DNA from 2 places in the Vibrio sp. C8 genome. Region 2 is predicted to be linked to the other one. Evidence: riboswitches for the same ligand, from Rfam matches in the RefSeq annotation. Region 2 holds a riboswitch; the other holds the start of a gene.
The links. Region 2 has a riboswitch for thiamine pyrophosphate ahead of thiD (bifunctional hydroxymethylpyrimidine kinase/phosphomethylpyrimidine kinase). Riboswitches for the same ligand answer to the same signal wherever they lie in the genome.
Positions count from the first base shown of each region.

Region 1 (4,345 bases), on a different contig from region 2:
TTAGGTAGACAAACCTCTTGAGGTTCTCCCCCATAGAGGAACGTCAGTTTACTCTCTAGATCACCGTCGCCACTTAGTTCAAATAAATTGCTGTATAAACGAGAAGTCTCTGTATCAACAAGTTCAATACATTGAGTTGGGCTTACGCCCAACTCAATGTTACTGATATTGAAACCCTGCTCAGCTGCAAGCAGCAAAACTTGTTGAACTTCTCCCGTAAACTCAAGGCAATGAGATGGGATAAGTATCTTCACAAGTTACTCCTCCGTAACGACAGAGTTCTGTTTAACTGCTGGATGGTAAAGCTCAGAACCTGACTGCAAAAACTCCTGAGATTTTTGACGCATACCTTGATCCACTTGTTCAAATAACAGTGGGTCATCCAGCATTTTGATTTCGATGGCTTGGTCAGCGGCAACTTGCTCTTTGTTATTCGCGTATTCCCTAACCTCTTGTGAGATCTTCATTGAACAGAACTTAGGACCACACATAGAACAGAAATGAGCAACTTTCCCTGACTCTTGAGGAAGTGTTTCGTCATGGAAGGCTCGCGCCGTAACTGGATCGAGAGACAGGTTGAATTGGTCTTCCCAACGGAATTCGAAACGAGCTTTTGACAAAGCGTTGTCGCGGACTTGAGCCCCAGGATGTCCTTTAGCAAGGTCAGCAGCGTGAGCAGCAAGCTTATAAGTAATAAGCCCTGTTTTTACATCTTCTTTGTTAGGAAGTCCTAAATGCTCTTTTGGCGTGACATAGCAAAGCATGGCACAGCCATACCAACCAATCATGGCAGCGCCGATACCAGACGTAATATGATCATAGCCGGGTGCAATATCTGTCGTCAGAGGACCAAGAGTATAGAAAGGCGCTTCGTGGCAATGCTTCAGCTGCTCTTCCATGTTCTCTTTAATCATATGCATCGGAACATGACCAGGGCCTTCGATAATAACCTGAACATCATATTCCCAAGCGATTTTGGTTAACTCGCCAAGTGTTCTTAACTCAGCAAACTGAGCTTCATCATTCGCATCAGCAACCGAGCCCGGACGTAAACCATCACCTAACGAAAGCGAAACATCATACTTCGCACAGATTTCGCAAATCTCTCTGAAGTGGGTATAAAGGAAGTTTTCCTGATGATGAGCCAGACACCATTTGGCTATGATTGAGCCGCCACGAGAGACAATACCGGTTACGCGTTTAGCAGTCATAGGTACGTATCGAAGAAGCAAACCGGCATGAATCGTGAAGTAATCGACCCCCTGCTCCGCTTGTTCAAGTAAGGTATCGCGCATCACTTCCCAAGTCAGGTTTTCAGCTACACCGTTTACCTTTTCCAGAGCTTGATACATAGGAACAGTACCAATCGGAACCGGGCTGTTACGTAATATCCACTCACGTGTTTCGTGAATATTTCTGCCAGTAGAAAGGTCCATAACCGTATCAGCACCCCAACGAGTCGCCCATACTAGCTTTTCTACTTCTTCTTCAATTGAAGAGCTCACAGACGAATTACCAATGTTGGCGTTTACTTTCACTAAGAAGTTACGGCCTATAATCATAGGTTCAGCTTCTGGGTGGTTAATATTACATGGAATTACCGCGCGCCCTTCAGCCACTTCTTTGCGCACAAACTCTGGAGTGATGTCTTTTGGCAGATTTGCACCAAAGCTCTGTCCTGAATGCTGCTGGTTGAGTTGTTCATCTTGGTAACGGCGATTACCCATGTTCTCTCGCAGCGCGATAAACTCCATTTCAGGGGTAATAACACCCTGACGAGCATAATGCAGCTGAGTAACACGTTTTCCCTCTTTGGCACGACGAATCGAAGGCAAATTGCCATAGCGCAGTTCGTCTAATGTTTCATCAGATAGACGCTCTTGAGCGTATTCAGAGCTCATCGATTGCAGAACTTCAGTATCGTTTCGCTCTTCAACCCAGCCGGCTCTTAGCTTAGGTAACCCGCTGTATAAATCGATTTCATGTTCAGGATCGGTATAAACGCCAGAAGTATCGTAAACACAAATAGGTTCGTTAGGCTCAAATATCGGAGCTTCTTTGCTTCCACCGATTAAGCTATCAGCAAGTGAAATCTCACGCATCGGTACGCGCAAATCGGCACGAGAGCCTACGACATAGGTCTTGCTAGAATTTGGATAAGGTTGAACGGAGAGGTTCTCGATAAACTGTTTTGCTTCCAGTCTCGCTTGTTTGCGACTCGACATAGCATTTTCCTTGTATTGTTTTAGGGATAAATGCTTGGCGGAAAAATGTGTCAATAAGAGATGAGTAGACGGATCTTAGGTTTGGGGCTTATCGCCAACCAATCTAGAAAGAGGCTCTTCTCTTGTTCCCTTCGCTGGTATTAACCAGATCAGGTTCAACGGATCCCGAATAAACGGTCTCAGCCTTATGGCACTCCGACAAGTGAAACGATTATAGATAAAGAAACTTAGTTAACCAAGAACAAAAGTAGAGTTTTTAATCAACCTTTTATTAACCATTGATAAGCAAGCCAGGCAGCTGAAATGCTCAACAGTACATTAAGTAGCACGTTAAAACCCATTTTCACAAATGCACCTTGCTGCATAAGAAGTACGTTATCCATTGAGAAAGTCGAAAACGTGGTCAGTGCCCCAAGGAAACCTAAACCGATAATTTGTCGCCACGGATAAGGAGCCAACCACTCATTTTCTACTGCTGCGATCAGCAGCCCCATAATAAATGAGCCGACCACGTTAACAGTTAGCGTGCCATATGGAAAAGATCGTCCGAATAAGGTGACACACATTTCTGATACTAAGTATCGAGAACACGCACCGATCGCACCACCGATCGCAATAAGACCCAAAATTGAAAATTGCCCCATGTACCCTCCCAAAATCATTTCAGCCATTGTACTGATTTATTGAGTACAAAAGAGTCAAAAATGATGAAAATAATGTTCTCATAATAAGAGGAACTACCCTCTATAACTGAATAGTTTTAAAAAGTTACAGGAGTCACTTTAAGCAACTTCAATGTATCCCATCAACCCCGTTTTCATGTGTTCAATCACATGACAGTGATACATCCATCGCCCTAGGTTGTCGGCAACAAACGCCGCCTTTGCCGAGCCATTTTTTCCAAGCAAGACTGTATCTGTATGAAAAGGAGCATCGACAGGTTTGCCATCCAACTCTAACACGGTAAACGTATGACCATGCAAGTGAATAGGATGATGATACTGCGTGACATTTTTGAGATGAAAAATATACGTTTTGCCAAGTTCTAAACTAGCGAGTGGTGCCGGAATATTATTGGCGCTCATTCCTTCCCAAGCTCGTTTGTTCATCAGCCAAAAATTAGGTACAGCATGTCCACTTTCATCAGCAGGAGAAACGGCACCTTCCCACTCAAAAACGAAGTCTATGGATTGAGCATTGGCTAAATCAATCTTAGGAATTGGATTGAGAGGCAAAGCTGGGATCTCGTTGTCTTCGGGTAGCTTTGATTGCTGGCATTTAAATTCGCACAGTGGGAACGGGAATTTTCCTTTCATCTGGCGCACGTAAACCACATTTCCAGCCTTAGGCGCAATAAAAGCGATGTCCACTCTCATTCCCGGCCCAATCTTATGCTCTTTTAAAGGGTAAGGCGTTTTAATAGGATTACCATCAATAGCCACTATCCACGCTTCAGCACCTTCAACAGCAATTGGATAAGTAATCGTGTTGTCGACATTAGCAATTCTCAATCTGACACTGGCATTTTGCTGCACATCGTAACTAGGATTGTGAATACCATTTACCGTTCCCCACTCCCCCGGAGTACCCATGCGAGCGCTGTAGCGTGGAATCATCAAGTCCTTCCATTGGCCTTTTTTATCAAGATGCCAATGTTTAAGAACTAACTCATGTTCTTGATCGAAAGTGACTGGCTGCGCTTCTTCCACCACGATAAGACCAACCAGTCCCATCCCCAGTTGTTTTACGCTGTTCATATGAGGGTGATACCAGAAGGTGCCCGCATCCGGTGGAGTAAACTCATAAACGAATGTCTCTCCGGGCATAATCGGCCTCTGGCTTAGAAATGGAACACCATCCATACCAATAGGTATACGCAAACCATGCCAATGGATTGTTGTCGCCTCATCAAGTTTGTTGGTAAAACGAATGGTCACTTTTTCCCCCTGACGACAGCGTATTGTCGGAGCAGGTATTGAACCGTTGAAGCCAAGAACAGGAGTTACATAACCCGGAACGATCTCAGCAGAAGAAGCTTCCGCTGTAAGTTCATAAACATATCTTTCCTGATCAGTTCGAATCAATGAACAGGCAGGTAATAACGTAGATAGCCCAAGAGC
Region 1 covers NZ_JBPAOE010000050.1:1,709-6,053, reverse strand. The annotation lists gene ACRQQK_RS17655 (thiamine phosphate synthase) at 1-254, opposite strand, end outside; gene thiC (phosphomethylpyrimidine synthase ThiC) at 258-2,225, opposite strand; TPP riboswitch at 2,335-2,433, opposite strand; gene crcB (fluoride efflux transporter CrcB) at 2,486-2,869, opposite strand; gene ACRQQK_RS17640 (multicopper oxidase family protein) at 3,008-4,345, opposite strand, start outside.
Region 1: another riboswitch for thiamine pyrophosphate. It lies ahead of thiC (phosphomethylpyrimidine synthase ThiC); the one in region 2 lies ahead of thiD (bifunctional hydroxymethylpyrimidine kinase/phosphomethylpyrimidine kinase).

Region 2 (4,345 bases):
ATATTGGTGAACTCAAGCAATATTTAAAACAACAAGCAGTTGAGGTGAGACTATGAGCCTAGCGGAACGTATTAATTGGGAAAAGGTTGATGGTCTTGTTCCTGCAATAGTGCAGGATTTCGGTTCAAGCCAAGTGCTTATGATGGGCTACATGAACCAAGAAGCGTTAGCTAAAACATTAGAAACAGAGCAAGTTACTTTCTATTCGCGTACCAAACAGCGTTTATGGACTAAAGGTGAAACCTCAGGCAACGTGTTGCAGTTGAAAAATATTGCTTTGGATTGCGACCAAGACACCTTACTGGTAAAAGTGAATCCGATTGGCCCAACGTGCCATACAGGTACCACAACTTGTTGGGACGGCGATGTGCAAGAGGAATCACAAATGGTGTGGCTTCATCAACTTGAGCAGCTATTGGCTGCCCGCAAGAGTGCCGACCCAGACTCCTCTTACACCGCTAGCCTTTATGCGCGTGGCACCAAACGCATTTCGCAGAAAGTGGGCGAAGAAGGTGTTGAAGTTGCGCTTGCGGCGACGTCGGGCGATAAGGCGGAGTTAGTGTGTGAATCAGCGGACTTGATTTATCACTTGTTGGTACTGCTTCAAGACCAAGGTTTGTCGATGAGTGATGTGATAAATAAGCTCAAAGAGCGTCATAAGTAGTCGCTTATAGTCTATAAAAAAACGCCACAATGAGCATCCAAGTAATCAGAGTACTTGGTAGGCCAGCCATATATGATCACGGCACTTCGAAAAAGTGCCGTGTTTAATCTCAGAAACCGTAAAAACAGGTAGTGTTGAGCTACAAGTGAGCGACAGGAATATCCGCCACAAAGTGTCCAAGCAACGATTTTCGTACAGATTTCACTGATATTCCGTATATATTTAATCAAGGCGATCATCAACCCATCAGCTACAAATTCGGCTACCCTTGAAACTCGCTAAACGTCTGATTAGGTTGAATACAGACGATACAGTTTCTTCCTCCGTTTTTGGCATCGTATAGCGCTTGATCACAGAGCTGAATTAAACGTTCAAATGAAACATTGTTTCCTTGGTATTGAACAAGTCCAATACTGGCTGTTGACTGAATGGTTTGAGATTCCAATAAGTTCAATGGTGACGTTGCCCATGTCTGACGAAAGCGTTCAACAACGTTAAGCCCATCGCTTAGATTGGTTTCGGGCAGAAGGATGACAAATTCCTCGCCACCATAACGAAAACAGACGTCATTAATCCGTAAGATTGTTTTCGCTAAACTAGCAAATTCTTTAAGCACAAGATCTCCAACTGAGTGGCCATATTGGTCATTAACTTTTTTAAAATGGTCAATGTCGACCATTGCAATACAATAGGGGCGATCTTTTCTCTCGCTGGCCTTATGCATAACCTCAAGCCGTGACATTCCCTCACGTCGGTTAGGAAGCCCTGTTAACTCATCGGTAGAAGCCAAATCTGCCAAAGAATATTCCAATCGTTTTCTTTCAGTTATATCGAAGGCGACGCCTAAAAGCCCAGCTACTGCCCCATATGAGTCAGTAAAAGTTTGTTTGTGAAATTGTACTGCGTGAAGTAATCCTTGAGGTGAAGTAATCTCGGTTTCATAAATGTCCACACCTCCGCGGTCTAACAATTCTTTGTCTTTAGCAAAAAAGACATCCGCATCAGCTTTATCCCATATGTCGTATACTGTTTTCCCAATTAATTGATCGCGTTCTAGTGACATAAAATCCATGTACGCTTTGTTGCATTCGGCATATCTACCATCTTTATTTTTAACGAAGATGGGAATTGGAATCAGATCCGTAAAAAGATCAAGTAGATGGCGATTGGTGTTGATGAACTCGATAATATCTTTGCCCATGCGTGCTCCTCAGATAATTATTGTATTAAGTATGAAACATAGAAGCGCTTCTTCCAATCTTCTCATTTTTCAAGGATTTTCGTTTTGTTGAAATTACACCTCTTTAATTTACATATGAATCGCAGACATATTTCTATCTGCGTCATTTCTGAGACTCACTAGTAATTGAATTGCAAAGAACTTGTTTGGATAAAATTGCCGTATGTTTAACTAGAGGAATTGCCACTTTAGAAAGTGACATTTTTTGAACTTCACTGCCAATTTGCTTTTTTCTAATATAAACACGCCACTATTTAATATGCAGGATATATAGACCAAGAGCTCATCTTCCGCTTCTTGGTAGGCCGTGCGGGGCTCGAACCCGCGACCGATTGATTAAGAGTCAACTACTCTACCAACTGAGTTAACGGCCTACATATTGAAAAATACACTTTGATACAACGAATTATAGTCTCGATTTGGCTACTTTTTCGTTGTAAAACATATAAATTGCAGAAAAGACAATTTCATTGCTATTCTGTCCGTTATTAGTCGGGGAGCCTTTGGGCTGAGATCGCATTGTGAGACCCGTTGAACCTGATTCAGTTAATACTGACGTAGGGAACTAATCCAATCTTTGCGATTGTATATCTCGTTTTGCCGTCTATCTCAGATGTGCTTTCGAGAGACTGTTCCTGTACGTCTTACCCTAAAGGAACAGCTATGCCTAAAACCAATTCAATTCCCGTTGTACTGACGATTGCCGGATCGGACAGTGGTGGTGGTGCGGGTATTCAAGCCGATATCAAAGCGATATCAGCGACTGGCAGTTACGCGGCTTCGGTTATCACCGCCATTACCTCTCAAAATACATTGGGTGTGTTTGATATCTTGCCCATTCCGCTACCTCACATTGAAAGTCAGTTGGATGCAGTATTCCAAGATCTCAACATTGTCGCGGTAAAAATTGGCATGCTGGCGGATGCCGATATCATCAATTTGGTGGCTGATAAGCTGGAACAATGTCGACCAAAATACATTGTGTTGGATACCGTAATGGTGGCAACCAGTGGCGATTTACTGCTAAAAGAAACTGCGATAGACAGCTTGAAAGATCGCTTACTACCTCTCGCAAGCATTATTACGCCTAATCTACCAGAAGCCGCTGCGCTCACAGGGCTAGCTGAGCCGAAAGATACTGATCAAATTGAACAGATGGTTACTGCAATGCGCCAGTTAAGCACTTCTGCGGTATTGCTCAAAGGCGGGCATTTAGAGGCGTCTGATGAGAGTGATGACCTGTTTATTACCCAACATGAAACTCACAGATTAAGCGCTGAGAGAGTTCGGACTCGCAATACTCATGGGACGGGTTGTACCTTGTCTTCGGCCATTGCTTCATTTTTGGCTCAGGGAGAAGATATGCTTTCAGCGGTCAGTCACGCCAAACAATACATTACACAAGCGATAGGACATGCTGATTTGCTTGATGTGGGACAGGGCCGAGGCCCCGTCGATCACTTCTTTATGCTGCATCAATAGAGATTTCTTTCCACTCGCCAGGTTGAAGGTCGCCCAACTCAATATTACCCATTGAGTAGCGAATCAGACGTAGAGTTGGAAAGCCAATGTGCGCAGTCATGCGTCTTACTTGACGGTTACGACCTTCAATGATGGTAATCGCAAGCCAAGTGGTTGGAATGGCAGCGCGAAAGCGCACCGGTGGATTTCGAGGCCACAACTGGGGTTCTTCAATCACCACTACTTGCGCAGGAAGCGTTGGCCCATCCTTTAGTGTCACTCCGTTTCTAAGTGGCTCTAAATCTGACTCTGTCGGTGTACCTTCAACTTGTACCCAGTAGGTTTTAGGAGACTTTGATTCTGGCTGAGTCAGTTTGGCTTGTAAAATACCATCGTTAGTTAACACCATCAGACCTTCGCTGTCGCGATCCAGTCGGCCTGCCGCATACACATCTTTGACTGTTATGAAATCCGCGAGCGTTTTTCTGCCTTCACCATCAGTAAATTGGCTCAACGTGTCATAAGGTTTATTAAAAACAATGACTTTGCGATCTTCAATGTTCACTTTTGGCTTTTGAACAGCAGGTTTACGTACTCTTTGTTTGGTCGAAGTGCGCCCTGAAGAACGATTTCCTTGTTTGAAACGCGGTTTGTGAGTCGAGTGAGGAGCCTTAGCTGTGCTACTACGCGAGCTGGATGACATGTTAACTACCTTGCAAAAATGTAAATGAAGTGTGTTTGAAAGTTTTCTGAAACTCGCTTTTGCGCTATCATTTTCGCGCCCAGAAATAGGATAAACGACAAGATGATAGACTATTATCCTAATTTTGTTTAATTATAACGATCTTCACTCAAGGACTGTCTCGAAGACTCATTATGGTGGTTCGCACAAAGAAGTTATTCGAACACAAAAGGAAAGAGTGAGACTATCGTGCACAAGTTTGGGATGTTTCCCGCTTGAGCCGTACATTCACACAACA
Region 2 covers NZ_JBPAOE010000011.1:347,925-352,269, forward strand. The annotation lists gene hisF (imidazole glycerol phosphate synthase subunit HisF) at 1-56, shown strand, start outside; gene hisIE (bifunctional phosphoribosyl-AMP cyclohydrolase/phosphoribosyl-ATP diphosphatase HisIE) at 53-664, shown strand; gene ACRQQK_RS07610 (sensor domain-containing diguanylate cyclase) at 927-1,865, opposite strand; tRNA gene ACRQQK_RS07615 (tRNA-Lys) at 2,203-2,278, opposite strand; TPP riboswitch at 2,388-2,485, shown strand; gene thiD (bifunctional hydroxymethylpyrimidine kinase/phosphomethylpyrimidine kinase) at 2,568-3,386, shown strand; gene rluE (23S rRNA pseudouridine(2457) synthase RluE) at 3,370-4,068, opposite strand.